DNA from 3 places in the Massilia sp. MP_M2 genome. Region 2 is predicted to be linked to each of the others. Evidence: predicted binding sites of a transcription regulator. Region 2 holds the regulator's gene; each other region holds the start of a gene.

The links. The regulator LexA, encoded in region 2, represses DNA repair genes until DNA is damaged. The targets are predictions, from matches to a motif close to ACTGTATNNNNATACAGT.
Region 1: the regulator LexA is predicted to act here: its motif matches at 1,258-1,275, upstream of RCH14_RS11940 (putative DNA modification/repair radical SAM protein).
Region 3: the regulator LexA is predicted to act here: its motif matches at 2,034-2,051, upstream of RCH14_RS10795 (DNA topoisomerase IV subunit B).

What each region holds. Positions count from the first base shown of each region.
Region 1 covers NZ_JBCHJF010000004.1:361,852-365,127, reverse strand. The annotation lists gene RCH14_RS11945 (tetratricopeptide repeat protein) at 1-1,149, shown strand, start outside; gene RCH14_RS11940 (putative DNA modification/repair radical SAM protein) at 1,288-2,517, shown strand; gene RCH14_RS11935 (UdgX family uracil-DNA binding protein) at 2,514-3,276, shown strand, end outside.
Region 2 covers NZ_JBCHJF010000002.1:175,726-179,001, reverse strand. The annotation lists gene priB (primosomal replication protein N) at 1-226, opposite strand, end outside; gene rpsF (30S ribosomal protein S6) at 264-671, opposite strand; gene lexA (transcriptional repressor LexA) at 965-1,594, shown strand; gene RCH14_RS05590 (sel1 repeat family protein) at 1,640-2,356, opposite strand; gene RCH14_RS05585 (cystathionine gamma-synthase family protein) at 2,584-3,276, opposite strand, start outside.
Region 3 covers NZ_JBCHJF010000004.1:104,259-107,534, forward strand. The annotation lists gene RCH14_RS10785 (type 1 glutamine amidotransferase) at 45-1,055, opposite strand; gene RCH14_RS10790 (response regulator) at 1,121-1,945, opposite strand; gene RCH14_RS10795 (DNA topoisomerase IV subunit B) at 2,118-3,276, shown strand, end outside.

The DNA.
Region 1 (3,276 bases), on a different contig from region 2:
CACAATCTCGGGATGATGTACGACACCGGCAAGGGCGTGGCGCAGGACCAGGATGCGGCCCTCGACTGGTACCGGCGCGCGGCCAGCCAGGGCTACGCCCGTTCGCAGTACAGCCTGGGCCTGCGCTACGACAGCGGCCAGGGTGTGGCGCGCGATCCGGCGCAGGCACTGGAGTGGCTGCGCAAGGCCGCGCTGCAGGGCTATGCGCAGGCCCAGTTCAATCTGGGCCTGCGCTACGACAAGGGCCAGGACGTGGAAGCGGACGGCGAGCAGGCCATGCTGTGGTACGGCCGCGCCGGTATCCAGGGGCATGCCAGCTCGCAGTTCAACCTGGCGCTGATGTACGACACCGGCCATGGCGTGCCGCAGGACGATGCGCTGGCCGCCACCTGGTACCGGCGCGCCGCGCAGGGGGGCCACGCAGGCGCGCAGGACAGTCTGGGCATGCGCCATGAGCACGGGCAGGGCGTGGTGCAGGATGCGGCGCAGGCGGCCATCTGGTACCGACGCGCGGCCGAGCAGGGCTTGCCGGTGGCGCAGTACCACCTCGGGCAGTTGCTCGACAGCGGCAACGGCGTCGAGCAGGACGCGGTCGAGGCCACGGGCTGGTACCGCAAGGCCGCCGAGCAGGGCCACCTGCGCGCGCAGTTCGACCTGGGCCTGCGCCACGAAAACGGCGTCGGCGCGGCGCAGGACAGCGTGCAGGCACTGGCCTGGTACCGGCGCGCCGCGGCGCAGGGGTATGCGGCGGCGCAGTACATGGTGGCCACGCTGCTCGACCGGCTCGACCTGGGCGACCCGGCGGACGCCACCGACTGGCTGCACAAGGCGGCCGACCAGCAGCACGCGCTGGCGCAGTTCGAACTGGGACTGCGCTACGACTGTGCCAAGGGCGCCGAACGCGATTACGAAGCGGCCCATTTCTGGTACCTGCGCGCGGCGCGTCAGGGCCACGCGCGGGCCCAGTTCAATCTGGGCGTGATGTATGCGGCGGGGCAGGGCGCGCAGCGTGATCTGGTCGAAGCCTATGCATGGCTGCATCGGGCGGGTGGCGCCGGGATCGGGCCGGCCCGTGACTACCTGGCCCGCACCGCGCGCCGGATGGATGCGCAGCAGTTGTCGCTGGCCGAGCGCTTGCTGCACGCATAGAACCCTGACCGCGCAGGTGGCAGGCGCTGATCGACGTCCCGTCTTTGACCCGGCGCCACCCGCGCACGGGTGCGCCGCCGCACCCTCTGTAATAACGCACCACGCTATACTGTATGCCCATACAGCCACGGGCGTCCGATGGAACTCAACGACAAGCTCGAAATCCTGGCCGACGCGGCCAAGTACGACGCATCCTGCGCCAGCAGCGGTGCGCCTAAGCGTGGCTCCGAGGGCAAGGACGGCCTGGGCGACACCACCGGCATGGGCATCTGCCACAGCTACACGCCCGACGGCCGCTGCGTCTCGCTGCTCAAGATCCTGCTCACCAACTTCTGCATCTACGACTGCCAGTACTGCATCAACCGGCGCACGTCGAACGTGCCGCGCGCCCGCTTCGCGGTCGACGAAGTGGTCAAGCTGACGCAGGATTTTTACCTGCGCAACTACATCGACGGCCTGTTCCTCAGTTCAGGCATCATCCAGTCGGCCGACTACACGATGGAGCAGCTGGTGGCCGTGGCGCGCACCCTGCGCGAGGTGCACAACTTCCGCGGCTACATCCACCTCAAGACGATTCCCGATGCCGACCCGCTGCTCATTACCGAGGCGGGGCGCTGGGCCGATCGCCTGTCGGTCAATATCGAACTGCCGACGCACGACAGCGTGACCAGGCTCGCGCCCGAAAAGAGCGTGCACACGATCAAGCTGGCGATGGGCGCCATCCGCCGCAAGCTCGATGAAAAAGCCGAAGAGCCAAGGGCGCCTGCATTCGCGCCAGCCGGCCAGAGCACGCAGATGATCGTCGGGGCCGACGCCAGCGACGACCACACGATCCTCAACACCGCCGAGACGCTGTACGGCAGCTATAAACTCAAGCGCGTGTACTACTCCGCATTCAGTCCCATCCCGCAAAGCCCCAAGAGCGTGCCACTCGCGCCACCGCCGCTGCTGCGCGAGCACCGCCTGTACCAGGCCGATTTTCTGCTGCGCAGTTACGGCTTCACGGCCGGCGAGATCATGCCGCAGACGGGCAACCTGGCGCTGGACATCGATCCCAAGCTGGCCTGGGCGCTGTCGAACCGCGACCAGTTTCCGATGGACCTGAACCGCGTCGACGCGACGCTGATTGCGCGCATTCCCGGCATTGGCCTGCGCAACGCCAAGCGCATCGCCGACCTGCGCCGCATCCGCCGCATCCGCTGGGAAGATCTATCGCGCCTGCGCTGCAGTATGAAAAAACTGGCGCCGTTTGTCGTCACTGCCGACTACAGGCCGACGCAGGGCGCGACCAGCTCCGACCTGCTGCGCAAGCACATGGCCGACGCGCCGCAGCAGATGAACCTGTGGCCGGAACTGCAGGCAGCATGACCCCCGCAGCCAGCGCGGCCGCCGTCGCCAGCGAGGCTGTCGCCGCGGTCCGCGCGGGGCAGCCGCTGCTGGTGGCCTCGTTCGTCGAGTGGCGCGCCACGGCGAGGGCCCTGCTGCGCGCCGGCGTGCCGCCCGAGGCAGTGACGTGGGGGGCGCCGGGCGCCGACCTGTTCTCGAGCGCGCCGGCAGTGTCGGCATCGTCGGCATCGGCCTTGGAGACGGTGCGGCCGAGCGGCGACCTGCTCGCTGCGCCGCCTGTCGAACGGGTGGCACAAGCCACGCCCAGGCCGCAAGTGCCGCGCTCGCTGATGGAGATGCTGCAAACGGCCGCCTGCTACCGCGACCACGACCGCTGGGCCTTCCTGTACCGCGTGGTCTGGCGCTGGCAGCAGGGCGAGTACGACGTGCAGTCGCCCGCCGATCCCGATGGCGCGCGGTTGGCGTCGATGGTCAAGTCAGTGCGGCGCGAGGTGCATGACATGCACGCCTATATCCGCTTTCGCGAACGGCCAATCGAGGCCGGGCCGCCGCAGTTCGTGGCCTGGTTCGAACCGGCGCACGACGTGCTGGCGCAGGTGGCCGAACATTTCGTCGCCCGCATGGGCAGGATGACCTGGATGATCGCCACCCCGGAGGCGAGCGTGCTGTGGGATGGCGCCACGCTGCACGATGCCGGGCCGTTGATGTCCGGCCCGGCCGACCTCGAAGACGACGGCGAGGCGCTGTGGCTGACCTATTACCGCAGCATCTTCAACCCGG
Region 2 (3,276 bases):
TGAACCTGTAGCTGGCGCCAAGTTCGGCGCTGGCAAACCTGCCCGAAATCTCGCCCGCGGCGAACGCGGGGACTTCGAACGCGACCGACCTTTCGACTCCGGCCTCTTCCTGCTGCGATTCGTGCATCAGGACGGCTGAAACGATTGGCACACCGGCCGGGGTGTAACGCAGTACGTCGCGCTCGGCGATGGTCGCCATGAGCTGGAGGTGGTTTGCGCTGTGCACCCGGTATTACTGGTTACTACGAATAACTGGGAAAAACTTAAGCAGCAGCAGGCGCTGGCGCAGCGGCTGGAGCGGCTGCAGGCGCAGCGGCTTCGGCACGGTGGCTCTTGGCTGCGTCTTCGCGCTGCACCGATTTCATCATCGGCGACGGTGCGGTTTCAGCTTTTTTCAGCTTGACGGTCAGGTGACGCAGAACCGCATCATTGAACTTGAATGCAGTTTCCAGCTCGACCAGGGTCTCGTTGTCGCATTCGATGTTCAGGCAGATGTAGTGTGCTTTTGGCAGCTTCTGGATCTGGTATGCCATCTGGCGGCGGCCCCAGTCTTCAACGCGATGGATGTTACCGCCGCGGCTGGTCACCGTGGTCTTGTAACGCTCGATCATCGCCGGGACTTGTTCGCTCTGGTCCGGATGGACGATAAACACGATTTCATAATGACGCATGCATTACTCCTTGAGGACGTTTAACAAATGCCCACCTCGGCGTCAAGACGAGTGTGGGAAGGGAAAGCCGGCAATTATAACCCGGATCTCGGTGGCTTGGAAAGCCCAATGACGCATTGCAGGCACGTTCAGCCCGTCTTGCGACAGATCTGACTCGACAATTCCGGGGTTTTGGCGCATGTTTGGACCCTGAATCGGGATTTTCGCGATATTTTTTGCGTTTCCCCTTGCGCGCGGCAGAATACTGTACAAAAATACAGGTTACACACATAACCGGTTGCTGTAACACATTTATGCTAAAGCTCACTGCACGGCAAGAACAGATCCTGAACCTGATCAAGGAAGCGATCGAGAACACCGGTTTCCCCCCGACCCGGGCTGAAATCGCTTCCGAACTTGGTTTCCGCTCGGCCAATGCGGCTGAAGAACATCTGCAAGCGCTGGCGCGCAAGGGCGCCATCGAAATTTCGCCGGGCACGTCGCGTGGCATTCGCCTGATCGGCGCGAGCGTCGAGGCGATTCCGATGCCGCCACCGTCGTTCATGTCGCTGCCGCTGGTCGGGCGCGTCGCGGCGGGCAATCCGATCCTGGCGCAGGAGCACGTCGAAGCCACTTACAACGTCGACGCCGCGATGTTCGCAGCGCGGCCCGATTTTCTGCTGAAGGTCAAGGGCTGGTCGATGCGCGACGCCGGCATCATGGATGGCGACTTTTTGGCGGTCAAGAAAATCGACAGCGCCAAGAATGGCCAGATCGTCGTCGCGCGCCTGGGCGACGAAGTCACGGTCAAGCGCTATCGCAAGACGGGTGATCTGGTCGAGCTGCTGCCAGAAAACCCCGACTTCAACATCATTGCCGTCTCGCCAGACGAAGAGTTTGCACTCGAAGGCCTGGCTGTTGGTCTGATGCGTAGCTGGAACTGATGCAAAGGCGCCGGCCTCTCCCTGCCGGCGCCCGTCCTGCCCTGCCTACTTCGACGCCTTCTTCACGACCGCATTGTGCTGGCTGACAAAGGCCTCGGTCGCACTGCGCCACGCGGCAAAATCGGCCAGGATCATCTTTGAATTGACCTTCGCGCCTTCCGCGATATTCTGCCGCACCTGCTCCAGGTAGGCTGCCGATGCCTCTGTTTCCTGCTTGTTCATCAGCTTGGCGATATCGGCCGGAATCTTCTTGGTCAATGGCGACTGCGCGTTCAGGTTCGTTACCATCTTGTTATAGCAATCCTGCCAGCCCGTCACCAGCTTGTTGACGCGATCGATCTCGTCGTTGACTTTCGACACGGCTGGAATGCGCGGCGACGGGCAACGGTATTCGCCCGACTGCAGCTCGGCGCCATCGTAGCCCTTGATCCAGTAATCGATCTCGGCGCGCTTGGTCACGCGCTGTTCCATCACGACCAGCGATTCGGCCGCGACCTTGTTGCCCTTGGCCGCCGACTTTTCGAACAATGCCTTGGCCGCCGCCTCGTCGACGGCGCCCGCTTCGCCATACCAGTACATCTGGCCCAGCTGCTGCTGCGCTTGTGGATTGCCGGCATTGGCCAGCTTGGTGTAGAGCTTGAGCGCGCCCGCGTAATCCTTCTTTTCGAACAGCGCATTGGCGTCTTCCAGCTCGCCCGCATAGGCAGTGCTGGCGATGCTCAGGGGCAGGTACAGGGACAGGCAGAGCAGGAAACGTTTCATGGGCATCCGAAGAAAATGACAAGCTGACGATGGCGCATCATAGCCCCCTTTTACAGCCAAACTCAACCGTAAAAATGACAAGGCCGGCATCGCGCCGGCCTTCTTTGCATGGCTTTACGCCACGCGGTAACGCCACGCGGTAACGCCACGCGGTAACGCCACGCGGTAACGCCGCGCGGTAACGCCGCGCGATACGCCGCGCGGTAACGCCGGGCGGTACGCCGTACTTACGCGTCCAGCGCCTGGCGGAAGTCTTCAACCAGGTCATCGGTGTCCTCGATGCCCACCGACACACGGATCAGCGACTCGGCAATGCCCATGCTGGCGCGGCGCTCGGCGCCCATCTCGAAGAAGATCGTGTGCGCCACCGGAATGACCAGCGTACGGTTGTCGCCCAGGTTCGACGCCGGAATCGCCAGCTGCAGGCGATTGAGGTAATCGAACGGATCGATGGCCTCGTGCAGCTCGAAGCTGAGCAGCGAACCACCGGCGCGAAACAGCGACGTGACAATACCATGCTGTGGGTGCGAGGCCAGGCCCGGATAGTGGACCTTCGCCACGCGCTCGTCAGCCTCGAGCATCGTGGCCAGCGCCAGTGCATTGGCGCAGGTACGCGTCATGCGCAGCGCCAGTGTCTCGGCGCCGACGGCGATGTGATGCGCCGCTTCCGGCCCAAGCGAGGCGCCGAAGTCGCGCAGCGCTTTCGCGCGCAGTTGCGCCATGCCCTGGGCCTGCGCCGGCTGCTTGCGAAAGTTCGGTGCGATGTTGGGGAAGGTGCTCCAGTCAAACAGCCCGGTATCAGTCAGCGCGCCGCCGAGCGCGATGCCGTGACCACCGATGGACTTGGTCAGCGAATTGACCACGAGACCAGCACCGACGCTCTTCGGGCGGAACAGCCATGGCGACGTCATCGTGTTGTC
Region 3 (3,276 bases), on a different contig from region 2:
TGCGCGCGCTCCGGTAGTACTGCAGGCAGACTGCTGACGTAGTTCTACAGACGCGTCTCGCGCGCCGCACGCAAAAATTCATCCAGCACCGGTGTGCAGTCGAGCAGCTCGACGCCGCCCGCGCGGTGGAACTCGGGGTGCCACTGCAAGCCCATGACGAAGTTGGCACGCTGATAGCGGATCGCCTCGATGATGCCGTCCGGCTCGGACATGGCTTCGATGCGGATATCGCGCCCCAGATCCTTGACGGCCTGGTGGTGGATCGAGTTGACGATCGCCTGCTGGATATTGGGGAACATGCGCCCGAGCGACGAGCCCTTGGGGAACACGATTGCATGGCGGTGCGCGTCGTACAGGTCGTGCACGTGCGCCAGCGCATCGGGGCGGTCGGTGGCGACGTCCTGGTGCAGCGTGCCGCCGAAGGCCACGTTGATCAACTGGCAGCCGCGACACACGCCCAGCACCGGTTTGCCGGCATCGACGAATTCGTGCAGCAGTTCGAGCTCGTACACGTCACGCGCGCGATCACCGCTCCATTCTGGGCGCGTGGGCGTTTCGGAATACGTTTGCGGCGCGACGTCGGCCCCGCCCTGCAGCACCAGGCCATCCAGGTGGCGTGCATAGTGGCGCAGCGTGATATTGCTGGGGTGGAGCAAGCCGTTGGTATTGACCGTCGGGATCATGAACACCAGCACGTCGCGCGACATCACCCACTGCGCGATGGATTCCTCGAGATACTGCAGGTTCTTGCTCAACAGTCCCTTGGCCCCGGCTTCTGGATGAAAGATGCGGGCCGAGACACCGATGTGCAGCGTGCGCTGCATGATGTCGCGACTGAAACGTTCACGCAGCGAGCGAAAACGCGACGTGATGACCCGGCCAGCCAGGGCCACCGGGTTGTCGCCATCGCGCAGATAGCGGGCCGGCCCGCGTGCGTGCTGGCCGCCGCTGGCGCGCCGGTCGGGCACGCGCACGCGCGTCTCGCGACGTTCATCGATATCCGCCTCTGGCGACGGGTCGTCTGGATTGCGCTTGATGGGTTCTTCTTCGGCCATGTCATTAATATAACTTCGGCAATGCCGCGCACGATTCAAAGTTGTTACAAAAGGTCGCCACCCGCTCAGACCGGCACGTCGAGCAGCTTCTGGAAGGTGAGCATCAGGTGGCGCCCGGCCACGGGCGTCTCGAGCAGGCCGCGCGCGCCAGCCAGCCGGGCGCGGGCGCTGTCGTAATGGAACGATGGCTCGACCAGAAACACCACGGGCGTGCGCCCGGCGCCGGCCTGCGCCTTGATCGACGAGCACAGCGCATACGGTTCGATGCCAGGGGCCGCCGTATTGATCAGCACCAGCGCAACCGGCGTCTCGTTGCACAGGCGCACAGCGGTGGCCTGGCTGTCGGTCCACTCGACCCCGATCCGGCGCGGCCCGAGCACCTGCGCCACCCGATTGCGCAGGGCGCACGCCTGATCGACGATCAATACCGGGCCATCGACGGGGCCACGGCGCAGTCGCGTGTAGAATGCGGGCGTTTCAAGATCCGGCCCCAGACGCGAACGGCGGCGGCGTTCGGCCAGCACGCGGCGCGCACGGGCGCCCTGCTGCACCAGTGCATGCACGCGGGTGTCGAGCAGTTCGGCCAGCTGCGCATGCAGCGCCCGTTGTTCGAGCGGGCGGGTTACGGTTGGCCAAAGGGTGGTGGTAGTGCCACCGACGACGAGCGCCGGCTGCAGCGCATCAGGTGGCCGCCTCGCCAGCTGCGCCAGCGCAAGCGGGCTGTCGCCATTGGCAATGAGCAGATCCGGCTCTTGCAAACTATCGGCATGCAGGCAAGAATACAACGGCCCCGCACCCGGCGCGCCTTCGAGCAGCGCCGCCAGCCGGGCGGTTTCAACCGGATCGAAGCCCACCGGTCGTACGGTGAACAGACAATGAGATCGCTGCATGGGGCACCACCTTGTGGCATCGATTATGTGTTTACAGCCCAATCTAGCACAAAGGTGCAAGGTGAAAAGCACGACATAAGCGCAAAATACTGTATATTTATACAGTTAAAAAGCATTTCCTTTTCCGCTCGACAAGATAGAATGCCATCGCATTCTACAAATACTCTTCAAGATGGCCTCCAAGAAACCCGCTCCAGACTACAGCGAATCATCCATCCGCGTCCTCAAGGGACTCGAACCTGTGAAACAGCGTCCGGGCATGTACACCCGCACGGAAAATCCGCTCCACATCATCCAGGAAGTGATCGACAACGCCTCCGATGAGGCGCTGGGTGGCTATTGCAAAAACATCGGCGTCACGATGAACCCGGACGGCTCGATCACGGTCGAGGACGATGGCCGCGGCATCCCGGTCGGCATCCACCCCGAAGAAGGCGTGTCCACGGTCGAAATCGTGTTCACGCGCCTGCACGCGGGCGGCAAGTTCGACAAGGGCTCGGGCGGCGCCTACGCGTTCTCGGGCGGCCTGCACGGCGTTGGCGTCTCGGTGACCAATGCGCTGTCCAAGCGCCTCGAGATCGAGGTCTGGCGCAAGGACGATCAAGGCAACGGCCAGCACAAGCTGGTGTTCGCCGCGGGCGACGTGATCGAACCCCTCACCTCCGCGCCGTTCGAGCGCGGCGGCAAGAAGAACGGCACGCGCGTGACGGCCTGGCCGGACGGCAAGTACTTCGATTCGCCGACCATCCCGATGGGCGACCTGCAACGCCTGCTGCGCTCGAAAGCCGTGCTGCTGCCGGGCGTGACGGTCACGCTCACCAACGCCAAGGGCGAAGTGCAGACCTGGCGCTACGACGAGGGCCTGCGCGGCTACCTGACCGAGGCGCTGGCGCAAAGCTCCAGCGGCGAGACCCTGATCCCGCTGTTCGAAGGCGCGCAGTACGCGTCTGCCGGCGACGACAGTTTCGCTGAAGGCGAAGGCGCGGCCTGGGTCGTGGCCTGGACCGAAGAAGGCGGCGTGGTGCGCGAATCCTACGTCAACCTGATCCCCACGGTCAGCGGCGGCACCCACGAAGCCGGTCTGCGCGACGGCCTGTATGGCGCCGTAAAGAATTTCGTCGAGCTGCATGGCCTGCTGCCGAAAGGCGTCAAGCTGCTGCCCGAGGACGTGTTCGCACGCGTCTCGTTCGTGCTGTCGGCCAAGGTACTGGACCCGCAGTTCCAGGGTCAGACCAAAGAGCGTCTGAATTCGCGCGATGCGCTCAAGCTGGTCTCCACCTTCACCAGGCCGCCGCTCGAACTGTGGCTGAACCAGCACGTCGAATACGGCA